One region of the Sphingomonas canaveralia genome, then DNA from elsewhere that is predicted to be linked to it. Evidence: predicted binding sites of a transcription regulator. Region 1 holds the regulator's gene; each other region holds the start of a gene.
What was found. Region 1 encodes LexA, which represses DNA repair genes until DNA is damaged. Its sites were predicted from a motif close to GTTCCNCNCTTGTTCT; they were not measured.

Region 1 (5,670 bases):
ATCGCCTGACCGAGATCTGCGACGCCAAGCGCGATCATGTGAAGATCCGCCGCCGCCATGTGCACGCCGCCGCGATTGCCGATGCGCTGTCGCGGCAGACCGATCCGCGTGGCTTTCGCGCCGCGCTCGAAGCGAAGGTTGCGGCAGGCGGATCCGGGCTGATCGCCGAGATCAAGAAGGCCTCGCCCTCGAAAGGGCTGATCCGCGAGGATTTCGATCCGCCCGCGCATGCCCGCGCCTATCACGCCGCCGGCGCCGCCTGCCTGTCGATCCTCACCGACACTCCCTATTTCCAGGGGGCGGATGCGTATCTTGCCGCCGCGCGTGCTGCGGTACCGCTGCCCTGTCTGCGCAAGGATTTCATGGTCGATCCCTGGCAGGTCGCGGAGTCGCGCGCGCTGGGCGCGGACGCGATCCTGATCATCGTCGCCGCGCTCGATGATGTCGCGATGCACGAGATCGAAGCGGAAGCGATCCGGCTGGGCATGGACGTGCTGGTCGAGGTGCATGACGAGGCCGAGCTCGATCGCGCGCTTGCGCTCAACTCCCGCCTGATCGGCGTCAACAACCGCAACCTCAAGGATTTCACGGTCGATCTGGCAGTGACCGAACGGCTGGCGCGGCGGGTGCCGGCCGATGCGCTGCTCGTCGCCGAAAGCGGCATTGCCGGCCACGTCGATCTGCTGCGGCTGCGCGATCACGGCATCGCCTGCTTCCTCGTCGGTGAATCGCTGATGCGGCAGCCCGATCTCGAGGCCGCGACCCGCGCGCTGCTCGGGCAATGAGCGGTCTCACCCATCTCGATGCGGACGGCGCGGCGCGGATGGTCGACGTCTCCGCCAAGGCGACGACCGTGCGTGAGGCGACCGCCACCGGGCGGATCCGGATGACCGCCGAAGCCGTGGCCGCCATTCGGGACGGTGCGGTCAAGAAAGGCGATGTGCTGGCGGTGGCGCGGATCGCCGGCATCATGGCCGCCAAGAAGACGTCCGACCTGATCCCGCTCTGCCACCCGCTGGCGATCGAGGGCGTCACGCTCGATCTTGTTGTCGAGGAAGACGGCATTACTGCCACCGCCACCGTCCGCATTTCCGGGCCGACCGGGGTCGAGATGGAGGCGCTGACCGCGGTCTCGGTCGCGCTGCTGACGGTCTATGACATGGCGAAGGCGCTCGACCGCGGCATGGCGATCGAGGGTATCCGGCTGCTCGCGAAGTCCGGGGGGCGATCGGGCGACTGGCGCGCGGCATGAGCCTGCTGCCGATCGCCGATGCGCTCGATCGGCTGCGCGCGCTGGCCCTGCCGCTGCCGATCGTCGAGATGCCATTGGCCGATGCCGCCGGCCGCCTGCTGGCCGAGGATCGCTCCGCCCTGCGCACCCAGCCCGCTGCCGATCTGTCGGCGATGGACGGCTATGCGATCCGCTTCGCCGAAGCCCCCGGTCCGTGGCGGGTGATCGGCGAAAGCGCCGCCGGATCCCCCCCCGGGCAAGTGATTGCCGCCGGGGAAGCGATGCGTATCTTCACCGGTGCGCCGCTGCCGGCGGGCGCCGATTGCGTGCTGGTGCAGGAAGATGCCAGCCGTGACGGCGCCACCGTGCGGATGGTGGGCGAAGGTCCGCCGGGCCCGGGGGCGCATGTCCGCCGGGCCGGATCCGAATTTACTGCCGGCGCGCCACTGCTTGCCGCCGGCGATCGCCTGACGGCGGCGCGGATCGCGCTGGCGGCGGTCGCGGGCCATGGCAGCCTGCCCGTGCGCCGCCGCCCCCGGATCGCGATCGTCTCGACGGGTGACGAGCTGGTCCCCCCCGGTGCTCCGGTCGGCCCCGGCCAGCTGCCGTCGTCCAACGCGGCGATGCTGGCGGCGATGCTGGCGGCCTGGCCCGTCGATATCGACGATCTGGGGATCGTCGCGGACGACCGCACGGCGCTGCGCCGGACGTTCGAAGCTGCCGCGCGGTCAGCCGATATCCTCGTCACGATCGGCGGCGCATCGGTCGGCGATCATGATCTGGTGCGGCCCGCGCTGGCGGATACGGGCGCCGCGCTCGATTTCTGGCGGGTCGCGATCAAGCCCGGCAAGCCGCTGATGGCCGGGCGGCTGGGCGATGCCGTGCTGCTGGGGCTGCCGGGCAATCCGGTGTCTGCGTTCGTGACGGCCACATTGTTCCTCCTGCCGCTGGTCGCAGCGCTGATCGACGATGCGGCGCTACTGCCAGGGTGGCGCACGCTGCCGCTGGCCCGCGCACTACCCGCCACCGGCGGCCGCGCCGAATATCTGCGCGCGCGGATCGTCGATGGCCGGGCCGTACCCGTCGGCGATCAGGGCAGCGCCGGCGTCATCGCGCTGGCCGCAGCCGATCTGCTGATCGTGCGCCCGCCGTTCGCGGCACCCGCACTGCCGGGCGACTCGGCGGAAACCCTCATCATCGCTTGACAGCGTTCCGATCCGTTCCTACACGTTCCCCGTTCGTTCCCAGGGGAGCCGTGCGATGCTGACCAAGAAGCAACATGAACTGCTGTGCTTCATCCATGATCGCCTTGGGCAGACGGGCGTGTCGCCTTCGTTCGAGGAGATGAAGGAGGCGCTCGAACTCAAGTCGAAGTCCGGCGTCCACCGCCTGATCAGCGCGCTCGAGGAACGCAGCTTCATCCGTCGCCTGCCCAACCGCGCTCGCGCTTTGGAAATCCTGCGCATGCCCGATCTGGCGAAGCCGGCACCCGCCAAGGCGGCCGTGCGTGCGCCCACCCCGGTATTACAGCCGGCCAACGACGTTCTGGAAATTCCGCTGCACGGCCGGATCGCGGCCGGTGTGCCGATCGAGGCGTTGGAAGGACAGTCGATGCTGTCGGTGCCGGCCGCGCTGCTTGGGCCCGGCGAACATTATGCGCTGGAAGTATCCGGCGATTCGATGGTCGATGCGGGCATTCTCGATGGTGACTATGCGCTCGTCCGCCGCACCGACGCCGCGCGCGAGGGCGAGATCGTCGTCGCATTGATCGACGACAATGAGGCGACGCTCAAATATTTCCGCCGCGAAGGCAGCATGGTCCGCCTCGATCCCGCGAACCGGCTCTACGATCCGCAGCGTTATGCGCCCGATCAGGTGCGTGTGCAGGGTCGGCTCGCAGGTCTGCTGCGCCGTTACTGATTACCGGAAGTCCGTTTCGTCTGCGTGACGATTAAGATCATGTGCCGAAACGGATCGATCTGTTTCGGACAAGATTTGTTACCATATTAACCACATCGCTTGTCTTTACCTGTTGTTTACCAACTGGTAGCGGGCGCCTCTCAACAGGGAGGATGTCTCGTGAATAAACTCATGTTGCTGGCTTCGGCCGGCCTGTTCTTCGTTGCGCCTGCGCAAGCTACGACCGTCTACAACACCAGCCTGCCCGATCTGAACGACACCCGCGGCGATGGCGTCGCCACCACCACGACCGATGCCACTGGCACCCGCACCACCGTCGCCGGCTCGCCCGGCGGCGCCAATCGCGTGTCCGCCCCGATCACGGCGAACAGCTGGATCCAGGCCAATGTCGGCAGCGAAGGCACGGTCGGCATCACCACCGATTATGCACGCAGCGGCAATGGATCGGCCTATTTCTCGACCGTGAACGACGGTAGCAAGGCTGACCTTCAATATTACTTCGCCGGCCTGACGACCGGTGCGTCGCTCGCCTCGCTGACTTCGGTTTCCTACGATTTCTTCCGCGATGCCAGCTCGACCACTAACCCGAACTTCGCGGGCGTATTGCGGCTCGATATTGCCAAGGACGGGGCCTTCGCCGGATCGCTGGTGTTCGAGAATGTCTATCAGACGCAGCAGGCCGCGCCGACCGATAGCTGGACCACGCTGACCGCGTCGCTCGACAGCGGCATCTTCTGGGCGACCAGCACAGCGCTCGGCCCCAACTTCGCCAACGCCAATGGCGGTCAGAAGACCCTGCAGGCCTGGATCGACGACAATGCCGGTGCCAACCTTACCGTCTATGGCCTGAGCCTGGGCGTGGGCAGCGGCTGGGGTGACGGCCAGAGCTTCACCGGCGCGATCGACAATGTGTCGCTGCAGTTCGCAGGCGGCCCGGAGATCTCGGCCAATTTCGAGGTTGCTGCTGCCGCGGTGCCCGAACCCGCTGCCTGGGCACTGATGATCGGCGGCTTCGGCCTGGTTGGTGGCACCCTGCGCCGCCGCAGCATCCGGGATCTCGCCGCCGCCTGATCGCGACGGGCTCGACGATCGAAGAGGCCTGTCGCGGCGACGCGGCAGGCCTTTTCCATTTGCGCGGCCGGTCGGTCACGAAAGTGCAGGGGCGGTGCCACAACATCGTCCGCAGATAGGGTGGATACCCGGCTCGGCCAGGAAGGCTGGAGCATCGCGCCGGCGGGGGTGGTGGACAGGGCTGGATTCGAACCAGCGTACGCTTTCACGGGCAGATTTACAGTCTGCTGCCTTTAACCACTCGGCCACCTGTCCGGACCCGGACCCGCCGACGCGAAGGCGCGCTCAATGACGAATGGCGCAGAGCCTGTCAACGCTTCCCCCGCATCGCGCGCACGGCTAAGTCGATCGCCTGCCAATCGGAGTTGCCATGCCGTTCGTCTCTCGCCTCGCCCTGCCGCTCATGCTGCTCGCCCCCGCCGCGATCGCCGCGCCCGTTGCCGATCCGGTGCCCGCGCGCATCCTCGATGAAGGGCTCAACCGCAGCCAGGTGATGCAGACCGCAGCGCACCTGACCGACAATATCGGTGGCCGGATGACAAACTCGCCGCAGATGCGCGAAGCCGAACGCTGGACCCAGTCACGCTTCACCGAAATGGGGCTCAGCAACGTCCGCAAGCAGGGCTTCCGGTTCGGGCGCGGCTGGTCCATCGAACGATCCAGCGTGCGCATGGTGACGCCGCGGCCTTCCACGCTGACTGCGATCCCGATCGCCTGGACCCCGGCGACCGATGGCGCGCTGGCCGGCGAGGTTATTGTGGCGCCGCTGCGGCGCGAGCGCGACTTCGCCAAGTGGCGCGGCAAGCTGGCCGGCAAGATCGTGATGATCACGCTGCCCGATGCCGCTGCCGATGCGAAGGACGTGCCGTTCCAGCGACTGAGCGGGGAGGAACTGGGCAAGCTCGACGAGTTCGAGCAGCCCGTCTACCAGCCCGAGACGCTGGAACGCACCCTGCGCCGGATCCGCTTCCCAGCCCAGCTCGACGCATTCCTGAAGGCTGAAGGCGCGCGCGCCTGGGTGCGCAAGTCTCGCCGCAACGGTGGCCTGGTGCATGGCGAGGGCAGCGGCTTCGCCATCGGCGAGACCCCCGCCCTGCCCGGCATCGAGTTGGCGGCCGAGGATTACCGGCTGCTGGCGCGGCTGGCCAAGGCCGGCGCCGCCCCGACGATCGAGATCGTAAGCGATGTGCGCTTCCACGATGAGGATCCGAACGCCTACAACATCCTCGCCGATCTGCCGGGCAGCGACGCGAAGGCCGGCTATGTGATGGCCGGTGCCCATCTCGACAGCTGGGTGGCCGGCGACGGCGCGACGGACAATGCCGCCGGTAGCGCGGTGGTGATGGAGGCCGCGCGGATCCTGAAGTCGCTGGGCGTCCGCCCGCGTCGCACGATCCGTTTCGCGCTCTGGTCGGGCGAGGAACAGGGCATTCTCGGCAGCCTGGCCT
Region 2 (5,670 bases), 1.0 Mb from region 1:
CGCGGGCAGCGATCGGCATTGCCGGGGACGGGAAGTCCGCCCTTCAGCAGGTGGAACGCCCCCCAGCTCGGATCGTCGAGCAATGTGTGACGCGATCGCGGGCGATCGCCTTCGCCTTGGACATAGGCCGGAAAGTCGCGGTCATCCGCCATCACTGCGGCCAGCTCGTGATGGATCGCATCGGTCTCGGCCTCGAGCGCCTCGGCCCACGCGAAATCGGTGCGATCATACCAGTCGATCTGCGGCAGGCCCGGGAAATAGAAGCTGCTCGGCTGCTGGAGATAGAGCGCGCGTCGCCCGCTCAGCATCGCCATCGCCGCGCCGACCCGGCCCTGCAGCGAGGACGGCGGCAGGCCGGCGCCGTCCAATCGGCCGCGCAGATGCGTCTCGTAGCGACTTGCAGCACCTGCCAGCCACTGCTGAGCGCGAACCAGCTGGGCGGCGAGCACGGGGGGTTGTTGGGCATCCGCCGACTTGATCGCCACGTTGAGGAAGGACGTGGCGGCGCGATCGTCGCCTGCGGCGATCCGCGCTTCACCCTTCATCAGCAGCGCGCGGAGGTTGCGGGGCTCGATCGCCAGCAGTCGATCGAGCGCGGTTTCCTCGCCCGCCCGATCGCCCAGCGCGTGGCAGGCCTGCGCCAGCGGCAACAGCGGCGGCGCGATGGCGGGGCAATCGCAGGCTGCGGCAAACGCATCGCGTGCGGCGCGCGGATCACGGCGCTGCATCGCTGCTACGCCTTCGTGGATCAGGCGCTGGGCATCGTCGGCAGTGACTGTCATCGCGCCCGTCTAGCGCGTCAGCCTGGCTGCACGAAACTGTCGATCACGCGCTTGCGGCCGGAATGCTCGAAATCGATCTCCAGCTTGTTGCCTTCGATCGTGGCGATCGCACCATAGCCGAACTTGGCGTGGAACACGCGCTGGCCGATCGCGAGATCGGCGCGCGGCTTGGCGGCGAAGCTGGCGGCCGACGCACGAGCCTCGACGATCCGGGTCGGCGCGGTATCGACGCCGCTGACCGCGGCCCGCTGCCAGCCCGGTCCGCGCCCCTGGCCGCGGCCGACATGCGCGAACGGATCGCCCTGTTCGGACCATTGCGCCCGCCACAGCGATGCGCCGCCGGTCATGGTCGTCTCGCTGTCGACATGATCGGCGGGCAACTCGTTTACGAAACGTGATGGGATCGACGACGTCCACTGACCATAGATGCGGCGATTGGCGGCGTGGAAGATGAACGCCTGCCGCCGGGCGCGGGTGATCGCGACATAGGCCAGCCGTCGCTCCTCCTCCAGGCTGGCGGCACCGCCTTCGTCCAGCGCGCGCTGCGAGGGGAACACGCCTTCTTCCCACCCGGCCAGGAAGACGGTGCCGAATTCCAGCCCCTTCGCCGCGTGGATCGTCATGATCGTCACCTTCGGCTCGTCGGCGTTGGCGTCGTTGTCCATCACCAGGCTGACATGCTCCAGGAAGGCGGGGAGGGTCTCATATTCCTCCATCGCGCGGGCCAGCTCGGTCAGATTCTCGAGCCGGCCAGCAGCCTCGGCCGATCGATCGGCCTGCAACATCGCGGTATAGCCGCTCTCGTCCAGCATCTGGCGGGCAAGCTCGGCATGCGGCGTCGTCGCCAGCCGGTCGCGCCAATTGGCGATGTCGCCCAACAGCCGGCCCAGCGACTTGCGGGCCGCCCCGGTCAACTCATCGGTGTCCAGGATGCGCGCGGCCGCCAGCAGCAGCGGGATGCCTTCGGCTCGCGCCAGCATGTGCAGCCGCGCGACCGCCTTGTCGCCCAACCCGCGCTTCGGCACGTTCACGATCCGCTCGAACGCCAGATCGTCCGCCGGCTGCGCGATCACGCGCAGATAGGCCAGTGCATCGCGGATCTCGGCGCGCTCGTAGAAGCGGAAGCCGCCGACAATGCGATAGGGCATGCCGATCGCGATGAACCGGTCTTCGAACTCGCGCGTCTGGAACTGGGCGCGCACCAGGATCGCCATATCGTCGATCCGCTCGCCCCGATTGCGGGCCGCCTCGATCTCGTCGCCGACGCGGCGGGCTTCCTCCGGCCCGTCCCACACGCCGACCACGCGCACCTTCTCGCCCTCGGCGGCGTCGGTCCACAGCGTCTTGCCCAGCCGCCCGCCATTGTGCGCGATCACGCCCGATGCGGCCGCCAGGATGTGCGGGGTGGATCGATAATTCTGCTCCAGCCGGATCGTGACCGCGCCCGGAAAATCCTTTTCGAACCGCAGGATGTTGGCCACCTCCGCGCCGCGCCAAGAATAGATTGATTGGTCGTCGTCACCCACGCAGCAGATATTCTTGCGCTCCTGCGCCAGCAGCCGCAGCCACAGATACTGGCTGGCATTGGTATCCTGATATTCGTCCACCATGATGTAGCGGAAGCGCTGCTGATACAGCTCCAGCACCTCGCGATGCGTTTTCAGGATCACCAGCATGTGCAGCAGCAGATCGCCGAAATCGCAGGCGTTCACCGCCCGCAGCCGCGCCTGATAGGCGGCGTAGAGCTCCGCCCCGCGGCCGTTGGCAAAGGTCTCGCTTTCACCCGCATCGATCTCCGCCGGCGTCCATCCGCGGTTCTTCCAGCGATCGATCAGCCCGGCCAGCTGGCGCGCGGGCCAGCGCTTCTCGTCGAGATCGGCCGCTACGATCAGCTGCTTCAGCAGACGCAGCTGATCATCGGTATCGAGGATGGTGAAGTTCGATTGCAGCCCAACCAGCTCGGCATGGCGGCGCAGCATCTTGGCGGCGATCGAGTGGAAGGTGCCAAGCCAGGGCATGCCTTCGACTGCATCGCCGATGATCCGGCCGACCCGCTCGCGCATCTCGCGCGCTGCCTTGTTGGTGAAGGTGACGGACAGGATCTCGGACGGCCAGGCGCGGCGGGTGGCGATCAGATGCGCCAGCCGCGCCGTCAGCGCCGCGGTCTTGCCGGTGCCCGCGCCGGCCAGCACCAGCACTGGCCCTTCGGTCGTCAGCACGGCTTCGCGCTGTGGCGGGTTCAGGCCGGCCAGATAGGGCGGTTCGGGCTGTGGGGCGGGGCTGGCATGGGTCACCCGCGAACAGTTAGGGAACGCGGGCGCCAATCGCAATCCATCATGCGCAGGCGTTGCGGCAGGGCCGATTCGCGCGCATGATCGCGTTGAACTGCAAGGGGGAAATGCCATGGCGCTCGCGATGCTGCTTTTGTCCACGCTGTCGCTCCAGACAGGTGATGCGCCGAAGGGGGCGCCTCCGGTGCCCGACAGGCCGAGCGAGCAGACGGTGCGCAACGCGCAGTTCATGCTCGATCATTACCCGCCGGCCGCGCTCAAGCGGCGCGAGCAGGGTAAGGTCGGCGTGCGAGTGTCGATGTCGCGCGATGGCCGGATGAACAGCTGCGAGCCGATCGAGTCGAGTGGCTTCTGGCGCCTGGACCGCGAGACCTGCGACATGCTGGTTCGGTTCGGCCGCTTCACGCCGAAGCGGAACGCGCGCGGCAATCCGGTCGCCTCCACCCAGGAAGGTTATGTCGACTGGCGGCTGCCGGCCGGGATCACGCCTGCCATTCCCGCTGCCGACCGCCGCGAGCTGGCGCTGGACAAGGAGAAGCTGGTCTGCAAGCCGGCGCCGAAACTCGGCTCGCTGTTCATCACACAGAAGCGCTGCCTGACTGTGAATGAATGGCGGCTCGCCGAGATCGAGGCGAAGCGCATCACCGCTAGCCTGCAGAACGGCCTGCCGCCGGGGCTACAGTAGCCGGCGGGTCGACAGCCGGTTCGACGCTCCCTATCTCGCGGGATCATCATTCCGGAGCGACCGACCTGCCATGACCGCTACCCATTCGACCCGCATGCTGATCCTCGGTTCCGGCCCGGCCGGCCTGTCGGCGGCGATCTATGCCGCGCGCGCGGGCATGGCGCCGATCGTGGTGCAGGGTCTGCAGCCGGGCGGGCAACTGACGATCACCACCGACGTCGAGAATTATCCCGGCTTCGCCGAGGTGATCCAGGGTCCGTGGCTGATGGAGCAGATGCAGAAGCAGGCCGAGCATGTCGGTGCGCAGATGATGTGGGATACCATCGTCAATGTCGATCTGTCGCAGCGCCCGTTCCGGCTGACCGGCGATGGCGGCACCGTCTATGTCTGCGACACGTTGGTGATCGCAACCGGTGCGCAGGCGAAGTGGCTGGGCGCGCCGGGCGAAGCGGAACTCGGTGGCAAGGGTGTTTCCGCCTGTGCCACCTGCGACGGGTTCTTCTACCGCGGCAAGAAGGTGGCCGTGATCGGCGGCGGCAATACCGCGGTCGAAGAGGCACTGTACCTGACCAACCACAGCCATGACGTCACTTTGATCCACCGCCGCGACAGCCTGCGCGCCGAGAAGATCCTGCAGCAGCGCCTGTTCGCGCATCCGAGCATCAAGGTGCTGTGGAACAAGGAGGTCGCCGGTTTCGTGGGCGGCGAGGGCGCGGCCGGGTTGGTCGCGATCGATCTCAAGGACACGCGGACCGGGGCGGCGAGCCGGCTCGACGTGGACGGCGGGTTCGTCGCGATCGGGCACCACCCCGCGACCGAACTGTTCCGCGGTCACCTGGATCTGGACGAGGACGGCTATCTCCGCGTGCAGCCGGGGACCGCGCTGACGAACGTGCCGGGCGTGTTCGCGTGCGGCGACGTGATGGATAAGGTCTACCGCCAGGCGATCACTGCGGCCGGCACCGGCTGCATGGCCGCGCTGGATGCCGAACGCTTCCTAGCCGAAGCCGATTTCGAGGCTAAGGAAGCAGCCTAAGGTCCGGCCAAAGCGCCCAGCACCCGGGCGGCCAGCCAATCCGCGTCACCCGGGCCGATCAGCGCATGCGATCCGGTTTCGCGGCTGTGCAGGACAGCGGGGAAGGCGTTGCGGCGATGCTCGGCAATGAAGGCCTGGGCAGTGGCATCGCCGGTCGCCAGCAGCACGGTCGCATCGGCACCGGCAAGCCCGTGGCGCACCTGCGCTGCAAGCAGTGCCGGCTCATTCGCTCGCGCCGCGCTACGCAAGCCGCGCCACGCCTTGCGCATATCGATGCGACCACGCGCCAGCCGCGACCAGCCATCGAGACTTGTCAGCCGATCGAGATAGCGGCGGCGGATCGCTGCGGGCGGGGGCAGATCGCTCGACGGTGGCACCACCCAGGGATTGATCAGGATCAGCGCATCGAGCGTCGCATTGCGATGCGCCAGCGCAAGCGCACTCGCGGCATCGCAGGTGCCGAGCCCCACGATGCGCGTGACGGCGGGGCAGGCGGCGCGCAGTGCGGTCGCGGCGGCGGCGATATCCGCGCCCGCGCCGTCGAAGCCCGGATCGTCGCCATCGCTGTCGCCGACCCCGCGGCGATCGAACCGCAGTACCGGAAAGCCGGCGGCGGCGATCCGCAGCGCCAGCCGGGTCATCGCCGCGTGCGGGCCGCTGCGCGTCTCGGTGCCGCCGGATACGATCAGCAGGCCGCTCGTGCCATCGGCCAAGTCAAGCGTCGCCGCCAGCGATACGCCCTCGCACGCGATCGTCAGGTAGCGCCGCACGTCTCGATCCAGGATCGGATGTCGGCCGCGATCAGATCGGCAGTATCGGCGGATCGTCCGGGTTCGGCCCGCCGCCACAGCGCTTCGCCTGCCAGCCGGTCGCTGG
Region 3 (5,670 bases), on a different contig from region 1:
ACAAGGGTTGGACTGTTGCGCAATGGACGCGAAGCGATGTGCAGCGTGCTTCCCAGGTTTTCAAAAGCACGAATCATGGCGATCGCTCTAGGGCTCAAACCCAATCAGCAACTTGAGGAGCGAGGGTTTTCCTGATTCACTGTCGTTTGGATCAGGAGGATTGAGGCATGGCGCTGTTCTGGTTGTCGGATGAAGCGTGGACAGCGATCGAGCCGCATCTGCCCAAGAACCAACCTGGCGCGCGGCGGGTGGACGACCGGCGGGTGATCTCCGGGATCATGCATGTGCTGAAGGTTGGCTGTCGCTGGTGCGACTGCCCGGCCGATTACGGCCCATCCACGACGATCTACAACCGGTTCAACCGCTGGTCGCGCCGGGGCTTCTGGCTCAAGCTGCTCGACGCGCTGGTGGATGCTGGAGTGGTGACGAAGAGTACTGCGATCGACAGCACCTACATCAAGGCACAACGCGCGGCCTTCGGCGGAAAAGGGGGCGCCAGATCCAGGCGATCGGTCGTTCGCGCGGCGGATGGACGACCAAAATCCACGCGCTCACCGACGTTATCGGCCGCCCCTATGCGCTGATGCTGACGGCTGGCAACGTCAGTGACGTGAAGGCGGCGCCTGCACTCCTCGAACGAGCCGGTCGCATGCGCTACCTCCTTGCTGACAAGGGCTATGACGCCGACCGGCTGCGCCGCTCGCTCCGCGATGCTGGAGCCGTTCCCGTCATTCCCGGACGGCGAAACCGCAAACGCATAATCCGTCACGACAAAGACAGGTATCGCGGCCGCCACCTGATCGAGAACGCCTTCTGCCGCCTCAAGGACTTTCGCCGTGTCGCCACCCGCTATGACAAACTCGCCGCCAACTTCCTCTCAGGCGTCGCCATCGCAACTGCGCTCGCATTCTGGCTCTGATTGAGTCTCAGCCCTAGGTGGACGCACCTTGCCGCCTATGCCGTTCCCGCAATGCGTTCGTGCTTTTGAAAACCGAGACCGGATCAGAAACGGTCGTCGAAAGCACGAAGATCGGCAGGTCAACGCTCCCGATGCCCGGCGATTTCAACCTGAAATCCTCAAACTTCGTGCTTTCGACGACCATCGGTGTGCCACGTGGCACATTCGTCCCTTTGACGAGCCTTGCCCGAACAGCGGGCACCCCCTACCAAGAGGGGACATGCGGCATCCAACGGATTGTCCGTTTCCCGATCAGGGAACTAGCACCGGGGCCGCCTTACAAGGCGGCCCTCGGTTTTTCGTCGACACGCTGTTGCTTCAAAAGTCGCAGGAGATGCGCTAGGTTGTGAGCAACATGGCCGTCCCCGCTGTTGCCTTCGGCACCAAGGGGCGGCCTTCTTACACTCAGAACAGGCAGAGAGCTGTGCCACGTGGCACAGCTTCGACGTGGTAGACCTCCGCGAAGATGGCAGCGGCTAGGCTATCCACCCCTTTCTATAAGGGCAGGGGGTCCGTGCCGCGTATTCCCTCTTGGGCGGGGGCTCACGCGGAGACCACCGATGCACGATCATATGAGCGCCGAGATGCAGGCTTGCATGGACGCCTGCCACCACTGCCATGTCACCTGCCTGTCGATGACCACCCAGCACTGCCTCCAGGTGGGCGGCGCGCACGCTGCGCCCGACCACATCAAGATCATGCTCGATTGCGCGCAGATTTGCGCCACCTCACTCGATTTCATGGCGCGCGGGTCCGACCAGCATAAGCTCGTTTGCGGCATCTGCGCCCAGGTCTGCCGAGCTTGCGCGGAGAGCTGCCGGGGTCTCGACGGCATGGAAGATTGTGTCGCCGCATGCGAGCGCTGTGCTGATGCATGCGAGAAGATGGCCGCCTGATCGGCGACGGGCGGGCGGCGATCGGCCGCCCGCTCCTCACATCGCCGTTGCGGGGGGCTCGAGCATTCCCAGCCAAGCAACCAGCGCCAGGATCGTGACGGCACAGCTCGCCTCGATCGCGAGGCTGCGCCGCAGCGCACCGAGCGCAGCCCGTTCATCGCCAACGGCAACCGAGCGCTCGAACGCCGGCGTCAGTCGGAAGCGATTGAGGATGGCCAGCCCTAGCATCGCGCCGAACAGCGCCAGCTTGGCGAGGAGGAGCTGGCCGTAGAGGGTGGTGGGAAGTCTCGGCAGATTGCCGGCACCGACCAGCAGCCAGCCATTCACCAGCCCCGTTACAACAATCGTGCCGACAACGATCGTGCCGACCAGACCGAAGCCGTGCAGCGCCCGGTGGGTCAGTCTGAGATGCGCGACGTCGACGCGAACTGCCGGCCGCACCACGAGCAGCGTCAATCCGAGCAGTGCACCGACCCAGGCTCCGGCCGCCAACAGGTGCAGAATATCGGCTAACAGATGGACCCAGCCCGTCACACCGTCGTCCATCGCGCCATGGCCCGTCCAGGCGAGCGTAGCGAGCGCAATGCCTGCCGCGAGCGCGACCAGGCCGAGCGGCGCGGTACGTCCTGCCGCGATCAGCGCCGCGATCACGGCCACAATCAGTGCGACCATGCGCGCTTCCCACGCCGTGCCCGTCACGGACCCGGTAAGCAGCATTTCGATCGCTTCCCGATCGATCGGCCATGCCGGCGTGCCGGCCATCGCCGCTGCGAGGAGGACGATCGCGATGCCGGAAAACAGAAGGCCGAGCAGCCCGGTCCCCACCAGCCAGGGGCGCAAGGCGAGTGCGTCTGCGCGCTCTCCGGCCTTGAGCCCGTAGAGGCTGAACGCCGACAGGCCGAACAGTCCGCTCAACGTCGCATAAAGCGCGAAGCGGACCCCGATCAGCGGCCAGTCGGCGTCCACCTCACTTCACCGCGAAGGCGAAGTTGCCGGACACCCGATGCGTGTCGGCCGAGACGACGTGCCATGCGACACTATAGCGGCCAGCACCGAGCGGCGACTTGGGCACCACGACCAGCGTTCGACCGTCGGGTGCAACCTGGGTGGTGGCTGCAACCTTCATCGGCGGGTGCGTGGCGCCGCCATGCCCCGTCATCATCAGGTCCGCGCCAGAGAATTTCGGCATCAGCTTCTCGCTGAACTGCAAAGCGACACGCGCGGGCTTGGCAACGGTCGCGTTGGGCGCGGGGGAGGCCACAACGAGCTTCGGGTGAGCCTGCGCCGCACTGGCGAGGCTCAGGAGAGCGAGGGCGGCAGGAAGGGCGAGACTACGCATGGGTTACTCCGACGAGGTTCGTGCACCCTTCTACGCGGCGCGCTGCCCGACCCCTCACCAGCGGTTGAGGGATGATGGGCAGCGATGCGTATCCGATGATAGAGGGGCGGAGTGGAAAGCATGGACGATCTAGACAGAGCATTGGCGCGACTAGCGGGCGCACCCGCCCCGGCCGCGTTGGAGGGTATCGAGGACCAGATTCTCGCGCGGATCGGCAGCCGCCCCGCCGTGCGTGGAGCCGGGCTCGGGTTCGGTGTGATAGCCGCCGCGGCGCTCGGTATCGGGATCGTCGGTGCCGAGCTGCCCGCGACGGCTAGCCCTGCTGTCTCGCTCGCGCCGCTCGGCGGAGCCTCCCCCCTTGCCCCTTCCGCGTTACTGATCGGCGAGCCATGACCTCGACCAAGCGGGTTGTCCTGTGCGCCTTGCTCGCCTTCCTGGCAGCGATCGGCGGTGTCTTTATCGGGCGCGCGCTGCTGCCGCAGCCCAAGCAGCCCGGTGCGGCGCTCCACGAGGTGCTGCACCACAAGCTCGCGCTCGATGGCGACCAGCAGGCCCGATTGAAGGTGCTCGAAGACCGGTTCGCGGTGCAACGCCGCGCCCTCGAGCTGGAGATGCGTGCCGCCAATGCCCGCCTTGCCGAGGCGATCGAGGCCGAGCATGGCAATGGTCCGCGGGTGGCCGCTGCGGTCGACCAGAGCCATGCCGCGATGGGCGAGCTGCAGAAGGCGACGCTGGCGCACATCTTCGCCATGCGTCAGCTCCTCCGGCCCCATCAGACCTCTCAATTCGATGACGCGGTGGTGAAGGCGCTCACCGACGGCCAGGGGTGAGCCTCGACTGGACCGCGTTGTCGGATGGCGAACTGGCGACGCTCAGCATCGCCGGCCGACAAGCCGCTTTCGCTGAGATCGTGCGACGCTATCGGCAGCCGATGTTCCGGCTTTCGCGCGCCTTCCTCGGCGATGCCGACGACGCGCTGGACGTGACCCAGGAAGCGTTCGTGGCCGCACATCAGGCATTGTCGCGCTACGATCCCAACCGGTCGATGCAGGCGTGGCTCACGACCATCGCCGTCAACAAATGCCGCGATTGGGCGCGCAAGCGTGCCGTGCGCCGGTTTCTGTCGTTCGCGCTGCCGAACGACGAACAGGTCCAGAGCATCGTCGACGAACAGGTGCCGATCGACGACGCAGCCGGCGATCGGCAGGAACTCGATCGTGTGACACGCGCCATCTCGACCTTGCCCGCGAACCTGAAGGAGCCTTTGGTACTTCGGACGATCGAAGGGCTGAGCCAGGCCGAGACGGCCGAGGTGCTGGGGATCAGTCAGAAGGCGGTCGAAACCCGCCTGTATCGCGCGCGGGCTCGGTTGCTTGAAAAACTAGGAAACCGCTGAGGGCTGGACGGATCGGCCGCGTAGAAGAAGCGACGGCCCTTTCCACGGCCCCATTCTTAGGAGCTTGCATGTCGCGCGTTCTCGACCGCCGCCAGGTGCTGCGCGGTGCCAGTCTGGCAGGAGGCGGCCTCGCCTTGTCGGCCTATATGCCGGCATGGGCACAGCCCGTCTCCGCCGGCATCGCCAAGCCGTTGCCCACGGTGTCGGGCGAGGACATCACGCTCAAGGTCGCGCATCAGATGATGATGATCGACGGGCGGCAGAGCCACGCGATTGGCATCAACGGCACCGTGCCCGCTCCGCTCATCCGCCTGCGTGAGGGACAGAACGTCCGGCTCCACGTCGTCAACGAGCTCGACGAGGAAACCTCGATCCACTGGCACGGGCTGCTGCTCCCCTTCCAGATGGACGGGGTGCCCGGGATCGCCTTCCCCGGCATTCCGGCGCGGTCGACCTTCACCTACGAGTTCCCGATCATCCAGAGCGGGACGTACTGGTATCACAGCCATTCCGGGCTTCAGGAGCAGGAGGGGCATTACGGCCCGATCCTGATCGATCCGAAGAACCCCGACCCCGTGCAGTTCGATCGCGAGCATGTGATCGTGCTGTCCGACCACAGCTTTCACCACCCGCACTACCTCTTCGATCGGCTGAAGAAGGAGTCGGGCTACTTCAATCGCCAGCGCCAGACCCTGGCCGGGCTTCTCGCCGGCAAGGATCAGCCGCTCAAAGAGCGGTTGGAGTGGGGCAAGATGCGGATGGACCCCGCCGACGTCGCTGACGTCACGGGGTCGGTCTACACTTACCTGGTCAACGGCTACGGCCCCAAGGACAATTGGACCGCGCTATTTCGGCCCGGCGAGCGGGTACGGCTGCGCTTCATCAACGCCTCGTCGATGACCACCTTCAACGTCCGCATTCCGGGCCTGCCGATGACGATCGTCGCCGCCGATGGCTTGAACGTGCGCCCGGTTGAGATCGACGAGTTCCAGTTCGGCCCGGCCGAGACCTACGACGCGATCGTCACCCCGCCCGACCTGCGCGCCTATACGCTGGTCGGTGAGAGCGTCGATCGCTCCGG

Region 2: a site for LexA is predicted at 3,080-3,095, ahead of ABC347_RS04880 (ATP-dependent helicase). Genes of this name have one in related genera too.
Region 3: a site for LexA is predicted at 1,366-1,381, ahead of ABC347_RS17540 (four-helix bundle copper-binding protein). Genes of this name have one in related genera too.

Annotation. Positions count from the first base shown of each region.
Region 1 covers NZ_JBDFMH010000001.1:11,503-17,172, reverse strand. The annotation lists gene trpC (indole-3-glycerol phosphate synthase TrpC) at 1-785, shown strand, start outside; gene moaC (cyclic pyranopterin monophosphate synthase MoaC) at 782-1,252, shown strand; gene ABC347_RS00085 (molybdopterin molybdotransferase MoeA) at 1,249-2,436, shown strand; gene lexA (transcriptional repressor LexA) at 2,492-3,151, shown strand; gene ABC347_RS00075 (PEPxxWA-CTERM sorting domain-containing protein) at 3,311-4,222, shown strand; tRNA gene ABC347_RS00070 (tRNA-Tyr) at 4,392-4,477, opposite strand; gene ABC347_RS00065 (M20/M25/M40 family metallo-hydrolase) at 4,593-5,670, shown strand, end outside.
Region 2 covers NZ_JBDFMH010000001.1:1,020,609-1,026,278, reverse strand. The annotation lists gene ABC347_RS04885 (aspartyl/asparaginyl beta-hydroxylase domain-containing protein) at 1-782, opposite strand, end outside; gene ABC347_RS04880 (ATP-dependent helicase) at 800-3,076, opposite strand; gene ABC347_RS04875 (energy transducer TonB) at 3,186-3,758, shown strand; gene trxB (thioredoxin-disulfide reductase) at 3,829-4,794, shown strand; gene ABC347_RS04865 (hydrolase 1, exosortase A system-associated) at 4,791-5,564, opposite strand; gene ABC347_RS04860 (hypothetical protein) at 5,549-5,670, opposite strand, start outside.
Region 3 covers NZ_JBDFMH010000002.1:27,005-32,674, forward strand. The annotation lists partial or broken gene ABC347_RS17535 (IS5 family transposase) at 168-919, shown strand; gene ABC347_RS17540 (four-helix bundle copper-binding protein) at 1,519-1,854, shown strand; gene copD (copper homeostasis membrane protein CopD) at 1,891-2,820, opposite strand; gene copC (copper homeostasis periplasmic binding protein CopC) at 2,822-3,193, opposite strand; gene ABC347_RS17555 (hypothetical protein) at 3,314-3,586, shown strand; gene ABC347_RS17560 (periplasmic heavy metal sensor) at 3,583-4,023, shown strand; gene ABC347_RS17565 (RNA polymerase sigma factor) at 4,020-4,589, shown strand; gene ABC347_RS17570 (copper resistance system multicopper oxidase) at 4,658-5,670, shown strand, end outside.